Regions from separate parts of the Streptomyces violaceoruber genome, predicted to be linked through region 3. Evidence: riboswitches for the same ligand, from Rfam matches in the RefSeq annotation. Region 3 holds a riboswitch; each other region holds the start of a gene.
The links. Region 3 has a riboswitch for cyclic di-AMP ahead of R2E43_RS09425 (M23 family metallopeptidase). Riboswitches for the same ligand answer to the same signal wherever they lie in the genome.
Positions count from the first base shown of each region.

Region 1: linked by a shared signal. The riboswitch ahead of R2E43_RS04580 (M23 family metallopeptidase) and the one ahead of R2E43_RS09425 (M23 family metallopeptidase) in region 3 are both predicted to bind cyclic di-AMP.
Region 2: linked by a shared signal. The riboswitch ahead of R2E43_RS15525 (transglycosylase SLT domain-containing protein) and the one ahead of R2E43_RS09425 (M23 family metallopeptidase) in region 3 are both predicted to bind cyclic di-AMP.
Region 4: linked by a shared signal. The riboswitch ahead of R2E43_RS14545 (C40 family peptidase) and the one ahead of R2E43_RS09425 (M23 family metallopeptidase) in region 3 are both predicted to bind cyclic di-AMP.

Region 1 is NZ_CP137734.1:968,416-973,534, forward strand. It holds gene R2E43_RS04565 (MBL fold metallo-hydrolase) at 1-167, opposite strand, end outside; gene R2E43_RS04570 (TetR/AcrR family transcriptional regulator) at 318-938, shown strand; gene R2E43_RS04575 (SGNH/GDSL hydrolase family protein) at 1,041-1,826, opposite strand; gene R2E43_RS04580 (M23 family metallopeptidase) at 2,070-3,008, opposite strand; cyclic di-AMP (ydaO/yuaA leader) riboswitch at 3,011-3,170, opposite strand; gene R2E43_RS04585 (tyrosine-protein phosphatase) at 3,595-4,392, shown strand; gene R2E43_RS04590 (DUF6126 family protein) at 4,414-4,533, opposite strand; gene R2E43_RS04595 (helix-turn-helix domain-containing protein) at 4,530-5,119, opposite strand, start outside.
Region 2 is NZ_CP137734.1:3,522,065-3,527,183, reverse strand. It holds gene R2E43_RS15540 (M56 family metallopeptidase) at 1-213, opposite strand, end outside; gene fahA (fumarylacetoacetase) at 520-1,785, opposite strand; gene R2E43_RS15530 (HAD family hydrolase) at 2,239-3,048, shown strand; gene R2E43_RS15525 (transglycosylase SLT domain-containing protein) at 3,072-3,563, opposite strand; cyclic di-AMP (ydaO/yuaA leader) riboswitch at 3,568-3,733, opposite strand; gene R2E43_RS15520 (polyprenyl synthetase family protein) at 4,418-5,119, shown strand, end outside.
Region 3 is NZ_CP137734.1:2,180,559-2,185,677, forward strand. It holds gene R2E43_RS09415 (HPr family phosphocarrier protein) at 1-230, shown strand, start outside; gene R2E43_RS09420 (GntR family transcriptional regulator) at 379-1,074, opposite strand; gene R2E43_RS09425 (M23 family metallopeptidase) at 1,195-1,959, opposite strand; cyclic di-AMP (ydaO/yuaA leader) riboswitch at 1,972-2,136, opposite strand; gene R2E43_RS09430 (M16 family metallopeptidase) at 2,328-3,716, opposite strand; gene R2E43_RS09435 (M16 family metallopeptidase) at 3,713-5,065, opposite strand.
Region 4 is NZ_CP137734.1:3,326,563-3,331,681, reverse strand. It holds gene R2E43_RS14555 (hypothetical protein) at 1-219, shown strand, start outside; gene R2E43_RS14550 (tellurite resistance/C4-dicarboxylate transporter family protein) at 197-1,213, opposite strand; gene R2E43_RS14545 (C40 family peptidase) at 1,240-2,436, opposite strand; cyclic di-AMP (ydaO/yuaA leader) riboswitch at 2,443-2,625, opposite strand; gene pcrA (DNA helicase PcrA) at 2,879-5,119, shown strand, end outside.

The sequences.
Region 1 (5,119 bases), 1.2 Mb from region 3:
GATCCGGAGGGCCGGGTCCGTGCCGTGCCTCCGGGGTTCTGGAAGACGCCGTCGCGGAAGTGCGGCGATCTGCGGATGCGCGCCATGCGCTCACCGCTCGGGTCGGCGCCGAAGGCCGCGGGCCGGGGCACGCTGAACCCGGGACTCGGGGAACGGAAAGCGGCCACGGTACCTCCAGGTGGAGTGGTTCAGGCTCTCATTATGGTCGTCTCGTCCTACGCCACCTCGAACGACGGATGTGACATCCGTGTTCCCCGGTCCGCAGCGACCGGGCAGGGCGTCGGCGCACGTCGTGGCGCCTGTATAGGGTGACGTGCGTGGGGAGAGTGCGGTTGAGCGTGGCGGAGCGGCGCGAGGAGCTGCTGGGCGCCGCCATCGAGCAGATATCGGCGCGGGGCGTGGCGGCGTTGCGGATCGCCGACGTGGCCGCGGCGCTCGGCGTCAGCAACGCCCTGGTGCTCTACCACTTCTCCACGAAGGAGCGCCTGGTCGCCGCCGCGTTCACGCGTGCCGCCGAGGACGACCTCGCCCAGCTGCGGGGGCTGCTCGCCCGTCGCACGTCGGCGCTGCGCCGGCTGCGGGCGGCCGTGCGGTGGTACGCGCCGACCGGGCCGGCCAAGGGCTGGCGGCTGTGGATCGAGGGCTGGGCGGCGGCGCCGCGCGAGCCCGCGCTGCGGGAGGTCACCCGCGAGCTGGACCGCCAGTGGAAGGCGGCGATCGCCGAGGTCATCGCCGAGGGCGTGGCCGCCGGTGAGTTCTCCTGCGCCGAGCCGGACGCCGCGGCCCTGCGGCTGACGGCGTTGCTGGACGGGCTGGCGGTGCAGCTCACCTCGTACACGGGCACGGTGTCGCGGGCCCGGGCGCAGGAGTGGGTGGACGACGCCCTGGCCCGGGAACTGGGCCTGGAGCGGGCGGCGTTGACACCGACGCGGCGCTAGCGCCCGTCCGGACGCCGGCCCGTCCCGGACACCGGCCCCTCGGGATACCGGCCCCTCGGGACGCCGGCCCGCCGGTGCGCCGGGACCGCACCGGCCTCCGCGTCAGGCCACCGCGGCGATCCGCGTCTTGATGGCGTCCGGCGACAGCGTCCCCTTGGCCGTCACGTGGTCGCCCGACGACTCGCCCCGCAGCCGGCGCCCGATCCACGGCACCAGGTACTCGCGCGCCCAGTGCACGTCGTCGCGCCGGACGTCGAGCGTGCCGCGCGGCGGCAGGGGCGGCCAGGGCTGGTCAGGGTCGGCCGGGACGCGCAGGCCCAGGGCCTGCCCCGCGCGCAGCGCCACCCGGGTGTGCCCCTCCGGCGACAGGTGCAGCCGGTCGGCGTCCCACGCCCTGCGGTCCTGGACGCTCCGCAGCGACCACAGGTCGAGGACCGGGCAGCCGTAGCGGTCGGCGATGGCGCGGACGTGCCCGTTGTACGTGGCGATCTTGCCGCGCAGGTGCTTGAGGACGGGTACCCCCCGGGTGTCGAACCCGGTGGTTACCAGGACGGTTCCGGCCGCGGCGGTCAGCGCGGCCACCGCCAGCTCGAACCGCTCGGCGACCTCGTCGGGATCGGTGCCGGGCCGGATGATGTCGTTGCCGCCCGCCGCGAACGAGACGAGGTCGGGCGCGAGTCCGACGACCCGCGGGACCTGTTCCGCCACGATCTGGTCGAGGAGCCTGCCGCGCACGGCGAGGTTCGTGTACGTGAAGTCGCCCTCGGGGCGCCGGTCCGCGAGCAGTACGGCGAGCCGGTCGGCCCAGCCGACGAACGCCCCGTCGGGGCCGGGGTCGCCGACGCCCTCGGTGAAGCTGTCCCCCACCGCCACGTACGACCCGATCACTGCTCTGCTGTCACTCTTCGAATCGTCTGCCACATCGGCCCATGATTCACCTTGGAATGTGACCTACGCGACCGTAGGAAGGGATTGACGGGCGGTGAGAAAGGCCACGCCTAAAGTATTCGTCAATTCCGGAATACGGCGAGGGGCCTGTACGGCGCGCGCACCGGGTCCGGACACGCCGAAGGCCGGACCCGGGGATCGGGGTCCGGCCTTCGGTGCGCGGGGGCCGCGCGGAACCGGTCGTCAGACGGAGACGCCGTGCGAGCGCAGGAACGCCAGCGGGTCGATGTCCGAGCCGTAGTCCGGCGTGGTGCGGATCTCGAAGTGCAGGTGCGGGCCGGTCACGTTGCCGGTGGCACCCGAGAGGCCGACCTGCTGACCCGCCGTCACCGACTGACCGGTGGAGACGGAGAGCGAGGAGAGGTGGGCGTACTGGGCGTAGTGGCCGTCGGCGAGCTGGATGACGACCTGGTTGCCGTACGCGCCGCCCCAGCCGGCGGAGACGACGGTGCCCGCGCCGACGGCCTTGAGGGAGGTGCCGGTCGGGACGACGAAGTCGGTGCCGGTGTGGTAGCCGCTGGACCACATGCTGCCGGACTGGTGGTACGGGGTGCCGACGGTGCCGCCCGCGACGGGGGAGGTGTAGCCGCTGGTGGTGCCCGTGGACTGGCTGCCGGTGTCCGAGGAGGAGGCCTTCTCGGCGTCCGTCGACTTCTGGGCCGGCTTCGCGGCGGTCTTCTCCGCAGGCTTCTCGGCGGACTTCTGCGCGGGCTTCTGCGACTGCGCGGAGGACGGCGCCGACGGCTTGGCGGCCTGGCCGTCGATCGAGAGCTTGAGACCGGGGTGGATCAGCGACGGGTCGGAACCGACGGCCTCGCGGTTGTCCGCGTAGAGCTTCTTCCAGCCGCCGTCGACGTCCTGCTCGTCGGCGATCTTCGAGAGGTAGTCGCCGCTCTTCACGGTGTAGGTGCGCGAGTCGGAGTTCTTCTCGGCGGCGGCCTTCTTGGCGGACGCCGGAACGGACTGCACGGCCTGCTCGGAAACGGAGTGCGCGGGAGCGGCGTTGGCGGCGGCGGCACCCATCAGCGGGAGCGCGAGCGCGGCGCCACCGGTCCCGGCGACGGCGATGGTGCGGGTCAGGCGCATGGCCCTGGTACGGCGGTGCTTACCCTTCGCGGGCATGGTGAATTCCTCTCCGGCGCCTGCGAGGTGAGCTGTCGGGTGCGGGCTGGAGATGCCCGGCCGCGCCGGAGCGCGGCTTTACCCCAAGCCGTTCCGGGAACCGGAACAGGCAGTTCTACCTGTGGGTCCCCCGCTCCTGCCGTGTACGGGTGGTCGATGAGTGCGGGCTCCGGTCGGCGGCAGGATTAGGCGTCCGTCCGGATCGGTGGTGAACGTAAGGGACCAAGACGCACAGGGACAAGCGAAGGGTTCCCCCGGCAGGTGTTCCGATTGATCCTTTACGGGAATATCCGGTAACCCTGCGTCGATTTCCGTCGCGCGCTTTTGCTTAAAGCCCCTTGAGAAACAGTTGAATTACGTGAACATGACGGGCAACGCACGGTCACGGATATGACGCTGCTCACGCGCCTCACCTTCACCCTCCGCCATTTCAGGGCCAGTTGTTATTAAGCCACCAATTCGGACAGAAGGCTCTAATCGGCCCGGAATATCCCTCGGGGCTCCATTTCGCGCCCGGGTGATGCCGTATCGTCGGGTGGAGCCCGCCGGCGAGCAGCGGCGGCGGGGCGGAGTGGGAGGAGCCCCCGTGACGCAGCAGGTCCCGTCGACCGAACCCGAGCTGACCGGCGTGCGCAACTTCCGGGACGTGGGCGGACTGCCGACCGTGGACGGGCGGCGGGTGCGGCAGGGGGTGCTGTTCCGCAGCGGTCACCTGGCTCACGCCACCGGGGAGGACGCCGCGTTCCTGGCCTCGCTGGGCCTGCACACGATCTTCGACTTCCGCAACGCGGCCGACCAGAAGCTCGAGGGCCCGGACGTCGACCTGCCGGGCGTGCGCAATGTGAACCTGCCGCTGAGCGACCCGGCCGACGGCGCCGAGTTCTGGAAGATGGTCCGTGACGGCGACCTCGACCAGCTGCGCGAGATCCTGGCCGACGGCAAGGCCGCGGACCGGATGATCGGCTCCTACCGCGCGATCGTCACGGAGCGCACCGCGGAGCACTCCCGCATCCTGCACGCGCTCGCCGAGGACAGCGTCCCGGCCCTGATGCACTGCGCCGCCGGAAAGGACCGCGCGGGCCTGTCGATCGCCGTCACGCTGCTCGCCCTGGGTGTCGAGCGCGAGGCCGTCGTCGAGGACTACCTGAAGTCGAACGCCGCGCACCGCCGCTACAAGGTGCGCCGCAGCGGTTCCGCGGCCTCGGCCTACTCCCCCGAGGTCATGGAGCTGCTCAGCCCTCTGTTCGACGCGCGCGCCGAGTACCTGGCGGCGGCCTTCGAGACCGTCGAGGAGACGTGGGGCGGCGTCGACGCCTATCTGGAGCAGGGCCTGCGCCTCACTCCCGCGACCCGGGAGCGGCTGCGCGAGCGGATGCTGGACTGACCCACCCGCCCGCGCCCGGCGCTACTTGGCGCCCACCTCGAACAGCAGGTAGAGGAAGCCGCCGAAGACGTGCCCCAGGGCGATGTAGACGATCAGCCGCACCCACAGGGCGCGCGGGAACTTCTCCTGCATGGTGCTCATGGCGTCTCTCCAGGGGTCGGGCCGAGGCACAGGGCGGCCGTCGGGCTCTGCAGCAGGGTGTGGACGAACAGCAGCTCGACCCCGTCGGGGTCCTGCGCGGCGATCCGGTGCGGGGTCATCGAGTCGAAGTGGGCGCTGTCCCCCGCGGTGAGCCGGTGCTCGGTGTCCCCGAGGCGCAGTCGCAGCCGGCCCCGCAGGACGTGCAGCCACTCCTCGCCGGGGTGCACCCGCACGACGTCGCCCTGGGAGCCGTACGGAACCTGGACGCGCAGGGCCTGCATGCCGCAGCCCGGCGCTCCGGCCCGCCAGTACGTCCAGCCGCCCGCGGCGGTGGGTTCCATGTCGGCGGCGCGCACGACGGCGTCCCGGTCCGCGGCCGACTCGCCCAGCAGCTCGGCGACGGTCGTACCGTAGACCCGGGCGAGGGAGAGCAGCATCGGCAGCGAGGGCTGGCGCTGCCCGGTCTCCAGGCGGGAGAGGTGGGCGGGCGAGAGCCCTGCGGCGCGGGCGGCGGCCTCCAGGGTGAGGGCGGCCCGCCGCCGCAGCTCACGCAGCTGGGGCGCGACGGCGGCGACCGCCCCCTCGG
Region 2 (5,119 bases), 1.3 Mb from region 3:
GAAGAGCTGGGCGCGGACGGTCCCGAAGACGGCGGTGGCGCCGAGGGTGAGTGCCGTCAGACAGCACAGCAGCACCGTCGCGACCAGGCACTGCCACACCCACAGCCCGACCACGGGATCCCGCTCCGGCCACGCGGAACGGGTCAGCGCGCGGGGCACCGGCACCGCGGCGGTCACGGCGACGACGAACAGCAGGAGCAGGCAGACGGTCATGCCACTGGCTCCGGATCCTGGTCGAAGGATGGGCGGATCTGGCCGTACAGGGGTGGTGCTGGGCCGGGCCGTGTGCGCACACCGCCCGACGCCAGTATGACGGGGCCGGGCGGTGTGAGTCAGGTGTCGGCGGGCACCGGTTCCGGAACCGGGGCGTACGGACCTCGGGCGTATGGACCTCGGGTGTACGGACCGTGGGAGTACGGACGTTGGACGTACACGTACAGGCCCTGGGCGTACAGGCGGGTATACAGGCCCCGCATCCCGTCGGCCGTGGCCGTAGCCGTGGCCGTCGCGCCCGAACCGTCAGACGCCCTGTTCGACCCCCCGGCCGACCACGCGCCCGGTCACCTCTCCCAGCCCCACCCGGACACCGTCCGGGCCCGGGGCCCAGGCCGACAGGGTCACCACGTCGCCGTCCTCCAGGAACGTCCGCTTGCCGTCGGGGAGTTCCAGCGGGTCGCGGCCGTTCCAGGTCAGTTCGAGCAGCGAACCCCGCTCCCGCTCGGTGGGCCCGCTCACCGTGCCCGAGCCGTAGAGGTCGCCGGTGCGCAGCGAGGCTCCGTTGACCGTCATGTGGGCCAACTGCTGGGCGGCCGTCCAGTACATGGTGGAGAACGGCGGCTCGGAGACGACGTGGCCGTTGACGGCGACGGAGATCCGCAGGTCGTAGCCGCCGGGGGCGTCCTGGTCGGTGTCCGTGTCGTCCAGGTAGGGCAGCAGCTCGTGCGTGCGCTCGGGCGGTGCCACCCGGGCCTCCTCCAGCGCGTCCAGCGGGGTGATCCACGCCGACACCGACGTGGTGAAGGACTTGCCGAGGAACGGACCGAGGGGGACGTACTCCCAGGCCTGGACGTCCCGCGCGGACCAGTCGTTGAGCAGGCAGAGCCCGAAGACGTGCTCGCGGAAGTCGCCGAGCGCGACCGGACTGCCCAGTTCGGACGGCACACCCACGACGAAGCCGACCTCCGCCTCGATGTCGAGCCGGACGGACGGACCGAAGACGGGTGCGGCGTCGGCCGGGGCCTTGCGCTGCCCCGACGGGCGCACGACGTCCGTGCCCGAGACGACGACCGTGCCGGAGCGGCCGTGGTAGCCGATCGGGAGGTGCTTCCAGTTCGGGGTGAGGGAGTCGGCGGCGTCGGGGCGGAAGATCTGGCCGACGTTGCGGGCGTGGTTCTCGGAGGCGTAGAAGTCGACGTAGTCGGCGACCTCGAAGGGCAGATGCAGGGTCACCGACGACAGCGGGTGGAAGAACGGCTCCAGGGTCTCGCGGTGGGAGGGCACCGTCACCCACGCCGTCAGCGCGCGCCGCACGTCCGACCACGCCGTGCGCCCGGCCGCCAGCAGCGGGTTGAGGGTGGGCTGCGCGAGGAGGGCCGCGTACGGCGAGCCGAGCGCGTGGGCCGCCGCCCCCGCGTCGAGGACGTGGTCGCCCAGCCGGACGCCCACCGTCCGGTCCGTCCGGTCCGTCCGGTCCGTCCGGTCGAGCGAGCCGGGGATCGAGAACACGCCGTACGGAAGGTTGTGCGGGCCGAAGGGGTCGCCCTCGGGGACATCGAAGGGGGGCATCGGGTGCTGCCTCGCTTTCGTGCTCGCCATGTGCGCCGTGCGCGCCGTGTGTGCCGTTGTGTGACGGCGGTTGTACTGAGTGTGTCAAGTGTGCCGGGGTGCGGTGTATGCCGTTGTGTCACGTGATCGGGGTGCGTCACGTGACGCACGCGGTCGGGCCACACGTTACGGGTGACGTGCCGCTCTTGGGCAGTGCCGCCGAAGGCGGCGGCGGCCGGTCCGGGTTCGGGGGCGGAAGGCACCGCCGCGAGCGCCCGGAGGGCAGGTGGCGTGCCATGCCGCCGCCAACCGGTGCACAGGCCCCGAACCGGCTTTAGCCGATGATGTGTCAGGTTTCGGACATCATCGGGCGTCGTCGTGCAACGCCGTGCGGGTTCGAGCGCACTCGCTACGCCCTCGTTCGGAAGCGGTCACGGGTGAGTCCGACGGGTGCCGTGTCCGTATTCTCTGATCATGGACCGCACCGCATATTCACTCGTCGCCACCGACCTGGACGGCACGCTGCTCCGAGGCGACGACACCGTCTCCGACCGGTCGCTGGCCGCGCTGGCACGGGTAGCCGGGGCGGGTGCGCGCCACCTGGTGGTGACGGGGCGCCCGGCCCCCCGGGTGCGCCCGCTGCTCGACCGGCTCGGCTGCACGGGACTCGCAGTGTGCGGACAGGGTGCGCAGGTCTACGACGCCGGCGCGCACCGGATGCTGTGGTCGGTCACCCTGGACCGGGAGCTGGCCGAGACCGCGCTCGGCAAGATCGAGGCCGAGGTGGGCCAGGTGCACGCGGCCGTGGACCAGGACGGCGTCGACGGACTGACGCTCATCGAGCCGGACTACCTGATGCCCCACCCGACGCTGCCCGCGGTGCGCGTCGAGCGGCGGGCGCAGCTGTGGTCCACGCCGATCAGCAAGGTGCTGCTGCGCCACCCCGAGCTGACCGACGACGAACTGGCGGCGACGGCTCGCGCGGTGGTCGGCTCCCTCGCGACGGTCACCATGTCGGGGCCCGGCACGGTGGAGCTCCAGCCCTGCGGCATCACCAAGGCCACCGGTCTGGCGCTGGCCGCCGAGCACCTGGGTCTGGAGCGGCGGCGGACGATCGCCTTCGGGGACATGCCCAACGACATCCCGATGTTCCAGTGGGCGGCCCACGGTGTGGCCATGGCCGGCGCGCACCCCGAACTCAAGGCGGTGGCCGACGAGGTCACCACGACGAACGAGGACGACGGCGTGGCCGTCGTCCTCGAGCGGATCTTCGGTACCTCTTAGGCGAGGTTCGGGCGGCGTACGGCTCAGTACGCGCTGAAGACGTTGTCCATCGAGCCGTAGCGGTCGGCCGCGTAGTTGCAGGCGGCGGTGATGTTGGCGACCGGGTCGTACGGGTCCCAGGAGGTGCCCTCGACGTGGTAGGCCTGGAAGGTCGGGTCGATCACCTGGAGCAGACCCTTGGACGGGGTGCCGTTGATGGCGTTGATGTCCCAGTTGTTGATGGCGAGCGGGTTGCCGGAGGACTCACGCATGATGTTGCGGTGAATGCCCTCGTAGGTCCCGGGGATGCCGTGCTGGGCCATGATGTCGAGCGACTCGCGGATCCAGCCGTCGAGGTTGTCCGGGTAGGCCGTGGCCGCCGTGGTGGCGGTCGTGGCGGCGGCCGGGGTGGCCGCGGAGGCGGTGGTGGCGCCGATGAGCGGCAGCGCCAGCACCGCGGCACCGGTGCCGGCCACGGCGAGCTTGCGGGCGAGGCGGCTGGTGCGGGCGTGACGGTTCTGACCGTTGGCAGACATGCGGTGTCCCTCTCCTTACGCCTGCGAGGTGAGCTGTCGGGTTCGGGCGGGGAGGTGCCCGGCCGTGCCCTGACGGGTACGGCTTCACCCCGAGCCGCTCCGGTGGTGACCGGTGCGGCGACTTACCTGGGTCCCCCGCTCCTGCCTGCGAGTTTGTTGGATGGATGACTGTGCGACGGGCGGTGGCAGGATTCGGCGTCCACCCGACAGGCCGGGAACGTATGCGAGAGCACATGTCCGGAACAAGTGCAGGAATCACCCAACGTGCCTGTTGACCTTGTTCTGAGGCCTATGAGGCTCTTGATCCTTTGCTGCTGCCAATCCCCAACTGGCTTGCGGGGCAAAGGGAGGGCACAGGTTCCGGTCGGGTTGCCTGCGGGTCGCCCGGAGTGAGCCAACTCACTGGCTTCAACAAGCACGGCAAATGGGGCATTAACCCCAACTGGGCGCCAATGGGCTGCGGGTGGGGACGGCTTCGGGTGTCGGGCGGGGAGGGGTGGGAAGCGGGGAAGGGGAGAGGGCGGCGGAGGGGGAGCGAATAAGGAAGGGGTGGGCGTGTCGATCGGGTGACGTTCTCGAAGTGCGGGCCGTTGGGAGGAGTGATGGGGTCTTTGGTGGCGGCTCCGGCCCGTTCGCCCTCCGGCTCCGGCTCGTCCCCTCTGGCGATATCAATCAAAATCTGCTCATATCACCTGATCAAAAACATACCGTTCATGATCCGATACCGACCAGCCTGTAACGGTGGGCGCTAGCGGTGATCGAAACGTGACCGGATACGCTGACTTGAGTGGTGGCAGCGACCTATCGACAAACCAGGTAATCGCCAGTAGACACCAGCAGACAGGAGACCCCTCGTGACCGTCGTCGGGCCGTTCGGGCTGAGCGTGCGGGACCAGGCTCTGGAAGCCGATGTCCAGGCCGGATTGGTTGCTGTCGAGGAAGGGTTGCTTGAGGCAACCAAAAGCGAGGTGCCGTTCATCACGGAGGCCGCCCAGCACCTGGTGCGGGCCGGCGGGAAACGGTTCCGGCCGCTGCTGGTGATGCTCTCGGCCCAGTTCGGAGACCCCTACGCCCCCGGGATCGTGCCCTCGGCCGTGGTCGTGGAGCTGACCCACCTGGCCACGCTGTACCACGACGACGTGATGGACGAGGCCGCCGTGCGGCGCGGGGTGCCCAGTGCGAACACCCGCTGGGACAACTCGGTCGCGGTCCTCACCGGCGACTTCCTGTTCGCCCGTGCCTCCCAGATCCTCGCCGACCTCGGCCCCGAGGCGGTCCGTGTCCAGGCCCTCGCCTTCGAACGGCTGGTCACCGGTCAGATCCTGGAGACGGCCGGCCCGCAGGACGGCCGCGACCCGGTCGACCACTACCTGGACGTGCTGGGCGGCAAGACGGGCTCCCTGGTGGCGGTCTCCTGCCGGTTCGGCGCGATGATGTCCGGCGCCGACGAGACGGTGGTGGACGTCCTCACCCAGTACGGCGAGCGGCTCGGCGTCGCCTTCCAGCTCGCCGACGACGTCCTGGACATCGCCTCCGACTCCGACGAGTCCGGCAAG
Region 3 (5,119 bases):
CCGCCTCCATCTTCGTCCGAGCCGCCACGGCCACAGGCGTCCCGGTGACGATCGCCAAGGCCGACGGCTCCCCCGTCAACGCGGCCTCCATGCTGGCCGTCCTCGGCCTCGGCGCCCAGGGGGGCGAGGAGATCGTCCTCGCCTCCGACGCCGAGGGCGCGGAGGCGGCCCTGGAGCGGCTGGCGAAGCTGGTCGCCGAGGGGCTCGAGGAGCTTCCCGAGACCGTCTGACGGACGGGACAGCAGCACCGAAAGGCCCGCCGGGACCACCGGACGGGCCTTTCGCCTTTTCCGCTTCCGCTTCCGCTTCCGCTTCCACACATTCGGGGCGGCAGAAATAGCCGCCGGAATTCCCCCGCCTTTGTATACGGAACCTGTGTTACCGGAGCGGGCTCGCGGTGTTTACGGAATGTTGCGTATTCCTCACACGCTCCGTCGCCGCGCCGCCGGCGGCGAACCGGAGCCGGTACCCGGGCGCCGACCGCTCGATGTGCCGGGTCATGAGCGCCCGCGCGCGTTCGGCGTCGCCCCGGGCCACGGCGTCGGCGATCGCCGCGTGCTCCGCCCAGTGCTCCACCGGTCCGACCGGTGCCTCCACGACGTACATCCAGGCGATCTTGTGGCGGAGCTGGGTCAGCAGCGCGGTCAGGGAGGGGCTGTCCGCCGCCCTGGCGAGGGTCTCGTGGAACCAGCCGCCCAGGGAGCGCAGCTCGTCCACGGTGCCCCGCCCGGCCCGTTCCTGCCCCAGCCTGACCAGGCCGCGCAGCACCTTGAGGTGGGCGTCGGTGCGCCGCCGCGCGGCCCGGGAGGCACCGAGCGGCTCGAGGAGCGTGCGGGTCTCCAGCAGATCGGCGGCCTCCCGCCGGGTCGGTTCCGCGACGCACGCGCCCGCGTGCCGCCGGGTGACCACGAAGCCCTCCGCCTCCAGCGTGCGCAGGGCCTCTCGGACGGGGACGCGGGAGACGCCGTAGCGGCGGGCGAGGAGCTCCTCGGTGAGCCGGCTCCCGCGCCCGTGGACGCCGGTCACGATGTCGTCCCGAATCGCCGTGCACACCGAATGTGCCGGAATACGCATGACCGACCTCCGCCTTGATCCCCAGAAACGTCGACGATGGACGCGCTTTCAGCGACTCTAGGCCAATCAAGCCGGCATGGAATACAAAAAGCCCCGACCCGGGAAGCCGGGGCTTTTTCGTCAGACGTTCACTCCGTGGGAGCGGAGATAGGCGACGGGGTCCATGTCCGAGCCGTACTCGGGGCTCGTACGGGCCTCGAAGTGCAGGTGCGGTCCGGTGACGTTGCCGGTGGCACCCGAGACGCCGATCTGCTGGCCGGGCTCGACCGACTGGCCGACCGAGACGCCGATGGACGACAGGTGCCCGTACTGGGTGTACGTGCCGTCGTGCATCCTGATCACGACCTGGTTGCCGTACGCGCCGCCCCAGCCGGCCTCGACGACGGTGCCGACACCCACGGAGTGCACGGACGTGCCGCTGGAGGCGTGGAAGTCGATGCCGGTGTGGCTGCCCGAGGACCACAGGGAGCTGCCGGCCTGGTAGGCGGTCGAGACGTACGAGGCGGTGATCGGTGCGACGAAGGTGTTGAGGCGCTCGCGCTCCGCCTCCCGCGCGGCGCGCTCCTTGGCCTCGCGCGCCTCCTTGGCCGCCTCGGCCGCCCGCTCGCGGGCCGCCTCCCGAGCCGCCTCGCGGGCGGCGGCGTCCGCGGCCGCCTGCTTCTGGGCGAGGGCCTGGGCGTCGATCTCGTCGGCTATGGAGTCGCCGATGGTGACGACCGGGGTGAGCCCGGTCTGTTCCGCCTCGGGCTCGGCGGCGAGCGCCGGAGCCGCGAGGGTGCCGACCACACCGGTGGTGGCGAGTGCCGCGACTCCCGCCGCGCGGACGGTGGTGCGGTGCACCCGGCCGGGACGGCGGTGCTTCCCGGTGGCGCGCGTGAACGCCATGTAGAGGCTTGTCCTTTCCTTCCCTCTCGCCTACCGGGTTAGCTGACGGGTTCGGAGGTGGAAGGTCTCCTACGGACCCCCTCGCGGTGCGCGCGGGCGTCCGATTCACCCCAGGGACTGCGATGGGTCCCCGGCTCCCCTGGCTCGCGCCGTACGGGGACTCGGCGATGGCTGTCCGGTGCCGCGGGTGCGGCGCACTGCCTGACGAACAGCCCGGACGACGCTAAACGCGGCTGCGTTCAATCCTCAAACGCAACAGGCTTTTTGTAGCGCACGCCACAGGGCAGACGGGCAACCACTCCCCCAATCCGGACAAACGGCGGCCCCGGTGACACACCGGTCACCGGGGCCGCCGCGCGCGCGTGCCGCTACTCGGCCGCCACCACGGTGACTTCGCCGATGCCGAGGGCCTCGACGGGCTCCTTGATCTGCGCCGCGTCGCCGACGAGGACCGTCACGAGACGGTCCACCGGGAAGGCGTTCACGACCGCCGCGGTGGCCTCCACGGTGCCCGTGGCGGCCAGTTGACGGTAGAGCGTGGCCTGGAAGTCGTCGGGCAGGTGCTGCTCGACCTGGTCGGCCAGCGTGCTCGCCACGGCCGCCGCCGTCTCGTACTTCAGCGGCGCCACGCCCACCAGGTTCTGCACGGCCACGTCGCGCTCGGCGTCGGTGAGCCCCTCCGCCGCCAGCTTGCGCAGCACCGTCCACAGGTCCTCCAGGGCGGGACCGGTGTTGGGGGTGTCGACGGATCCGCTGATGGCGAGCATGGCGGCGCCCGTGCCGTCCGGCGCGGAGCGCAGGACCTGGCCGAACGCCCGCACACCGTAGGTGTAGCCCTTCTCCTCGCGCAGGACGCGGTCCAGGCGCGAGGTGAGGGTGCCGCCCAGGCAGTAGGTGCCGAGCACCTGCGCGGGCCACACGCGGTCGTGCCGGTCGGCGCCGGTGCGGCCGATCAGCAGCTGCGTCTGGACGGCGCCGGGACGGTCCACGATGACGACCCGGCCCCGGTCGTCGGCGGTCACCGGGGGCACCGGACGCGGCTCGGCGGCCGAGCCGGTCCACGCGCCCAGGGTGTCGGCGAGCAGCGCGTCCAGGTCGACGCCGGTGAGGTCGCCGACGACCACCGCGGTGGCCGTGGCGGGGCGGACGTGCCGCTCGTAGAAGGCGCGTACGGCCGCCGAGTCGATGGCCTCGACCGTCTCCTCGGTGCCCTGGCGCGGGCGCGACATGCGCGCGTCGGCCGGGAACAGCTCCTTGGAGAGTTCCTTGGCGGCACGCCGGGAGGGGTTGGCCAGCTCGTGCGGGATCTCGTCGAGCCGGTTGCGCACCAGTCGTTCGACCTCGCCGTCCGCGAAGGCGGGCGCCCTGAGGGCGTCGGCGAGCAGGCCGAGTGCCTTGCCGAGGCGCGAGGCGGGCACCTCCAGGCTCAGCCGGACGCCGGGGTGGTCGGCGTGCGCGTCCAGGGTGGCGCCGCAGCGCTCCAGCTCCGCGGCGAAGTCCTCGGCGGAGTGCTTGTCGGTGCCCTCGGAGAAGGCGCGCGCCATGATGGTGGCGACACCGTCGAGACCGGCCGGCTCGGCGTCCAGGGGGGCGTCGAGGAGCACCTCGACGGCGACGACCTGCTGGCCGGGGCGGTGGCAGCGCAGCACGGTGAGGCCGTTGTCGAGGCTGCCGCGCTCGGGAGCGGGGAACGCCCAGGGCTTGGGCTCGCCGGCCTGCGGCTGGGCGTGGAATTCCATGGTGGCGAGCTCGGTCACTTGGCCGCCTCCTCGTTCTCGTCGCTGGCGTCGGTCTCGTCGGCGGAGGCGGTGGGCTCGTAGACGAGCACCGCGCGGTTGTCGGGGCGCAGGCGGGCCTTGGCGACCTCCTGGACCTCCTCGGCCGTCACCTCGAGCACGCGCTGCACGGCGGTGAGGGCGAGCTGCGGGTCGCCGAACAGGACCGCGTACCGGCACAGTTCGTCGGCGCGGCCGGCGACCGTGCCCAGGCGGTCCAGCCACTCGCGCTCCAGCTGGGCCTGGGCGCGCTCCATCTCCTCGGCCGTGGGGCCCTCGTCGGCGAACCGGGCCAGCTCCTCGTCGATGGCCGTCTCGATGACCGGCACCTCCACGTCGCCGGACGTCTTCACGTCCAGCCAGCCCAGGGAGGGTGCCCCGGCGAGCCGAAGCAGGCCGAACCCGGCGGCGACGGCGGTGCGGTCGCGGCGGACGAGGCGGTTGTACAGGCGGGACGACTCGCCGCCGCCCAGGACGGTCAGGGCCAGGTCGGCCGCGTCGCACGCGCGCGTGCCGTCCTCCGGCAGGCGGTAGGCCGCCATCAGGGCGCGGGCCGGGACCTCCTCCTCGACGACCTCCCGCAGTTCCCCGCCCATGACGTCGGGCAGCGCGCCGTCCCGCGGCGGCTGCTTGCCGTCGTGCGAGGCGATGGAGCCGAAGTACTTCTCGATCCACGCGAGCGTCTGCTCGGGGTCGATGTCGCCGACGACCGAGAGCACCGCGTTGTTCGGCGCGTAGTAGGTGCGGAAGAACGCGCGCGCGTCCTCCAGGGTCGCCGCGTCCAGGTCGGCCATCGAGCCGATCGGCGTGTGGTGGTAGGGGTGGCCCTCCGGGTAGGCGAGGGCGGTCAGCTTCTCGAAGGCGGTGCCGTAGGGGACGTTGTCGTAGCGCTGGCGGCGTTCGTTCTTGACGACGTCCCGCTGGTTCTCCATCGACTCGTCGTCCAGGGCGGCGAGCAGGGAGCCCATGCGGTCGGCCTCCAGCCAGAGGGCGAGCTCCAGCTGGTGGGCGGGCATGGTCTCGAAGTAGTTGGTCCGCTCGAAACTGGTGGTGCCGTTGAGCGAGCCGCCGGCGCCCTGCACCAGCTCGAAGTGGCCGTTGCCCTTGACCTGGGCGGAGCCCTGGAACATGAGGTGCTCGAAAAGGTGAGCCAGTCCGGTGCGCCCCTTGACCTCGTGGCGCGAGCCGACGTCGTACCAGAGGCACACCGCCGCGACCGGGGTCAGGTGGTCCTCGGAGAGCACCACGCGCAGGCCGTTGGCCAGGCGGTGCTCGGTCGCTGTCAGGCCGCCGGAGCCTGCCTGGGCTGTGGCCGTGTGACCCATGGGCATGTACGTCCCTTCGATCGCGAGATCCTGGTGGAGTCACTGGGTGAACCACCGGGT
Region 4 (5,119 bases), 1.1 Mb from region 3:
CTGACGATGCTGGTCACCGGTGCCGTCCTGGTCGGTCTCAACCAGGCCCAGGACTACTCCGTCGACAACGTCAAGATCGGCGTGAAGCTCGCCGTACTGATCGTGATCCTCGGCCTGGTCTACGTGAAGCGCGACGAGGAGAAGGTGGAGAAGCCGCTGTTCGGCCTGGTGGGCGCGCTGACCCTGGCCAACATCTTCATCGCGGTGCTGTGGACCTGACGGCCGGTCCCGGGTCCGCGTCCGCGGACCGCAGCCCGGAGCGGGCCCGGAGGACCGCTCCCGTCGCGACCGCCAGCCACCCGGCCACCGCGATCCACAGCAGCGCCCGGCCGGGCGCGTCCAGCCACGGGACGTCGAGGACGGCGGCCACCGACAGGGTCGCCGCCGCCGTCATGCCGAGCGGGAAGACGGTCGACCAGCGGCGCACGTCGTAGCGCAGGCGGGGCCAGGCGATCTCGGCGGCCAGGAGCACGGCGTACCAGGCGAGGTCGAGCGTGAGCAGCAAGACGGTCACGTCGTGCAGGACGGCCTGGTCGTCGGCGTTCCACAGGTACATGCCGGTCCCGGCCGCCGCGAGCAGCTTGGCACCGGCGAGCGCGGAGATGGCGAGCGCGCCGCCCGCCACCCAGTGGTCCCCGGAACCCCGGGCCACCTGCCGCAGGTCGAAGCGGAACAGCGCGATCAGGTAGAGCACGATCCCCAGCCAGAACGGCACCAGCGCCACGTGCGCCAGCCACGGCGTCGAGGTGGCCGCGGCCAGCGTGGCGGCGAGCACGGTGAGCCCCTCCGTGGCCACGCAGCCCAGGAACACCGCCCCGGGCATCCTCCGCCCCCAGTGCTGCACCACCAGGAACAGCAGCCACGGCCACAGCAGGGACGCAAGCGCCAGCAGCACCGCCGCCAGGAGCGTCCAGCCGAGCAGCGAGAACCGCGTGCCGAGCACGGTCGTCGCGGCGACGGCGGTGAGTGCCCCCGGCGTCCCCGCCCGCTTCACCCACTGGGCGTGGTCGGCCAGCAGCAGGTAGACGAAGTTCGCCGCCAGTATCAGCCAGGCGGCGCAGGCCAGGGCGAGGGTGATCCGCGACAGGACCTCGCGGCCCGTCAGATGGAGGGCGACCGACACGATGCCGGTCGCCATCACCGCGGCCCCGGCCGCCGGTGGACGCTGCGCCCACCAGGTGCGCAGCGCGGAGGGATGGGTGGCCGATGACATGCGCCCGATGCTAAGTACCTCGCCGATCAGGCCGGGCGCACCACGCTGTAGATCGAGGACTCGCCGTCGTAGAAGATCGACTCCTCGCGGACGTACGCGCCCGGCTTCGGGGCGTGGATCATCATGCCGTCGCCGATGTACAGGCCGACGTGGCTGATGTCGTCGTAGAAGAAGACCAGGTCACCGGGTTGCGCCTGGGAGACGGAGACGGTCGTCCCGGCGTTGACCTGGTCGTAGGTGACGCGCGGCAGCGTCACGCCGGCGGCCTTCCAGGCGGCCTGGGTGAGGCCCGAGCAGTCGTAGGAGCCGGGGCCCGTGGCGCCCCAGACGTACGGCTTGCCGATCTGGGCGCGGGCGAAGGCGATCGCCTTCTCGGCCTTGGTGCCGGTCGAGGTGCCCGGCGTCGACGAGCCCGAGGAGTCCGACGAACCGGTGCCGCCGGAGGTCCCCGAGGATCCGGAGCCGCTCTCCTGCTGCTGTGCGGCCTCCTCCCGCCGCTTGCGCTCCGCGTCCTCCTGCGCCGCCTGCTGCTTCGCCAGCTCGGCGGCCTTGCGCTCGGCCTCCTCCTGCTTCTTCCTCTCGATCGCCGCGAGCCGGGCCTTCTCCTCGGCGGTCAGTTCCGAAAGCAGCTCCCGCGCGGTGGCGAGCTTCTTCTGGACGGTCGACTTGGCCGTCTTCAGGTCGGTCTGCGAGTCGGTGAGCGTTTCGAGGCTCTCGGTGGCCTCCCGGCGCTTCTTCATCGTCTCGGACTGCTGGGTGACGTAGTCGTCGACGGCGGTCTTCTGCCGGCCGGTGAGCCGGTTCATCAGCTGGTTCTGGTCGAAGTAGTCCTGCGGCGAGTCCGCGAGCAGCAGCGTCGCGGTCTCCGGGACCGAGGCGCCCGTGCGGTACTGGGCGGAGGCGAAGGAACCCAGCTCCTCGCGCGCGTCGTTGAGCTTCTGGGTGCGCTGGGCGACGTCGTCGAGGAGGGTGTCGACCTTCTTGCGCTGCTTGGTGGTCTTCTCCTTGGCCGCGTTGTACTTCTCGGTCGCCGACCCGGCCTGGCGGTACAGGTCGTCGACCTTCTTCTCGACCTCCTCCAGGGTCGGCCGGTCGTCCGACGGCGTGGCGTTCGCCGTCTGGGACAGCAGGGCGACGGAGGTGAGGGCCGCGGTGGCGAGGGCCGGGGTCCGGATGCCCGCGACGCGGGGACCGGTGGGACGCGACTTGCGGTGCGACGCCAAGGAGGCGACTCCTTCCAGTGCTCCGCCTACCGGGTTAGCTGTCGGGTTCGGGCGGTGTGGCGCGGAAGGTTTGCCCTACGGCGGACCGTCCTCGCGTCGAGGGCGGTGAGGCCGATTCACCCCAAAGTTCTCGGTTGGGTCCCCGGCTCCGGTGCCGTGCGGGCAGGCCGGACTCGGCGGAGGCCGCGCGGCCCGGCGAGGTTCGCCGGAGGGGGTCGAGCGGCCTGCCCCGCACCGTAGCCAACTCGTGTGGCCGCTGTGAAGGTTGGTGGGTGATATGCCCGATACATTTTCGTGACCTTTCGTTCGGGTGCCTCCGGGGTGGTCGCGGGCGTCACTCTTCGTGGTTCCGCTGGTCGCAGGGCGTGTCCACGCCGGGGATGGTGGGCATTTTCCGGGGTGGCACCGGGTTGTCGGTGGGGCGCCCTAGACTCGGAGAGCGATGAGCAACCTCTTTGACGACAGCTTCCTGGCGAGCCTCCAGACCCCCCGGGGTCACGAGGAGGAACCCCCGCCGCCGCCCGAGGACGATCACGGACCGGAGCCGGTTCCGCACGATCTGTTCGGCGGGAAGTTCGACGCGCCCCCGCAGCGGGACACCCACTACCGGGACGGCGCCCCGCGGCCCGCCCTGGACGCCGCCGCGCTCCTGGAGGGGCTGAACGAGAACCAGCGGGCCGCCGTCGTCCACTCCGGCTCCCCGCTGCTCATCGTGGCCGGCGCCGGCTCCGGCAAGACCCGCGTCCTCACCCACCGCATCGCCCACCTGCTGGCCGAGCGGAACGTCCACCCGGGCCAGATCCTCGCGATCACCTTCACCAACAAGGCCGCGGGCGAGATGAAGGAGCGCGTCGAGCAGCTCGTCGGCCCGCGCGCCAACGCGATGTGGGTGATGACCTTCCACAGCGCGTGTGTGCGCATCCTGCGCCGCGAGTCGAAGAAGCTCGGCTTCACCTCGTCGTTCTCGATCTACGACGCCGCCGACTCCAAGCGGCTCATGGCGCTGGTCTGCCGCGACCTGGACCTGGACCCCAAGCGCTTCCCGCCCAAGTCCTTCAGCGCGAAGATCAGCAACCTGAAGAACGAGCTGATCGACGAGGAGGACTTCGCCGCCCAGGCCGCCGACGGTTTCGAGAAGACCCTCGCCCAGGCCTACGCCATGTACCAGTCGCGGCTGCGCGAGGCCAACGCCCTCGACTTCGACGACCTGATCATGACGACGGTCAACCTGCTGCGCGCCTTCCCGGACGTCGCCGAGCACTACCGCCGCCGCTTCCGGCACGTCCTGGTCGACGAGTACCAGGACACCAACCACGCCCAGTACGCCCTGGTGCGCGAGCTGGTCGGCGTGCCCTCGGAGCACCCCGTCGACGTGCCGCCGGAGGCCGAGGTGCCGCCCGCCGAGCTGTGCGTGGTGGGCGACGCCGACCAGTCGATCTACGCCTTCCGCGGCGCCACCATCCGCAACATCCTCCAGTTCGAGGAGGACTACCCGGACGCGACGACGATCCTGCTGGAGCAGAACTACCGCTCCACCCAGACCATCCTCAGCGCCGCCAACGCGGTCATCGAGCGCAACGAGTCCCGCCGCCCCAAGAACCTGTGGACCAACCAGGGCAGCGGCGCGCAGATCACCGGGTACGTCGCCGACACCGAGCACGACGAGGCGCAGTTCGTCGCCGACGAGATAGACCGCCTCACCGACGCGGGCGAGGCCAAGGCCGGCGACGTCGCCGTCTTCTACCGGACCAACGCCCAGTCCCGTGTCTTCGAAGAGGTCTTCATCCGCACCGGCCTGCCCTACAAGGTCGTCGGCGGCGTCCGCTTCTACGAGCGCAAGGAGGTCCGGGACGTCCTGGCCTACCTGCGGGTGCTGGCCAACCCGGAGGACTCGGTGCCGCTGCGCCGCATCCTCAACGTCCCCAAGCGCGGCATCGGCGACCGCGCGGAGGCGATGATCGACGCCCTCTCCCAGCGCGAGAAGATCAGCTTCCCGCAGGCGCTCAGGCGCGTCGACGAGGCGTACGGCATGGCCGCGCGCTCCGCGAACGCCGTCAAGCGGTTCAACACGCTCATGGAGGACCTGCGCACGATCGTCGAGTCCGGCGCCGGACCGGCGACCGTCCTGGAGGCCATCCTCGAACGCACCGGCTACCTCGCCGAGTTGCAGGCCTCCACCGATCCCCAGGACGAGACCCGCATCGAGAACCTCCAGGAACTCGCGGCCGTCGCCCTGGAGTTCGAGCAGGAGCGGGCCGAGGGCGAGGAGGCCGGGACGCTGGCCGACTTCCTGGAGAAGGTCGCGCTCGTCGCCGACTCCGACCAGATCCCGGACGAGGAGGACGGCGACGGCGTCGTCACCCTGATGACCCTGCACACCGCCAAGGGCCTGGAGTTCCCGGTCGTCTTCCTCACCGGCATGGAGGACGGCGTCTTCCCGCACATGCGCGCCCTCGGCCAGGCCAAGGAGCTGGAGGAGGAGCGGCGGCTCGCCTACGTCGGCATCACGCGCGCCCGCGAGCGGCTCTACCTGACCCGGTCGACGCTGCGCAGCGCCTGGGGCCAGCCGTCGTACAACCCGCCCTCGCGGTTCCTGGAGGAGATCCCGGCCCCGCACCTGGAATGGAAGCGGACCGGGGCGAACGGTCCCGCGCCTTCCGCTCCGGTCTCGGGCGTGGCCGCC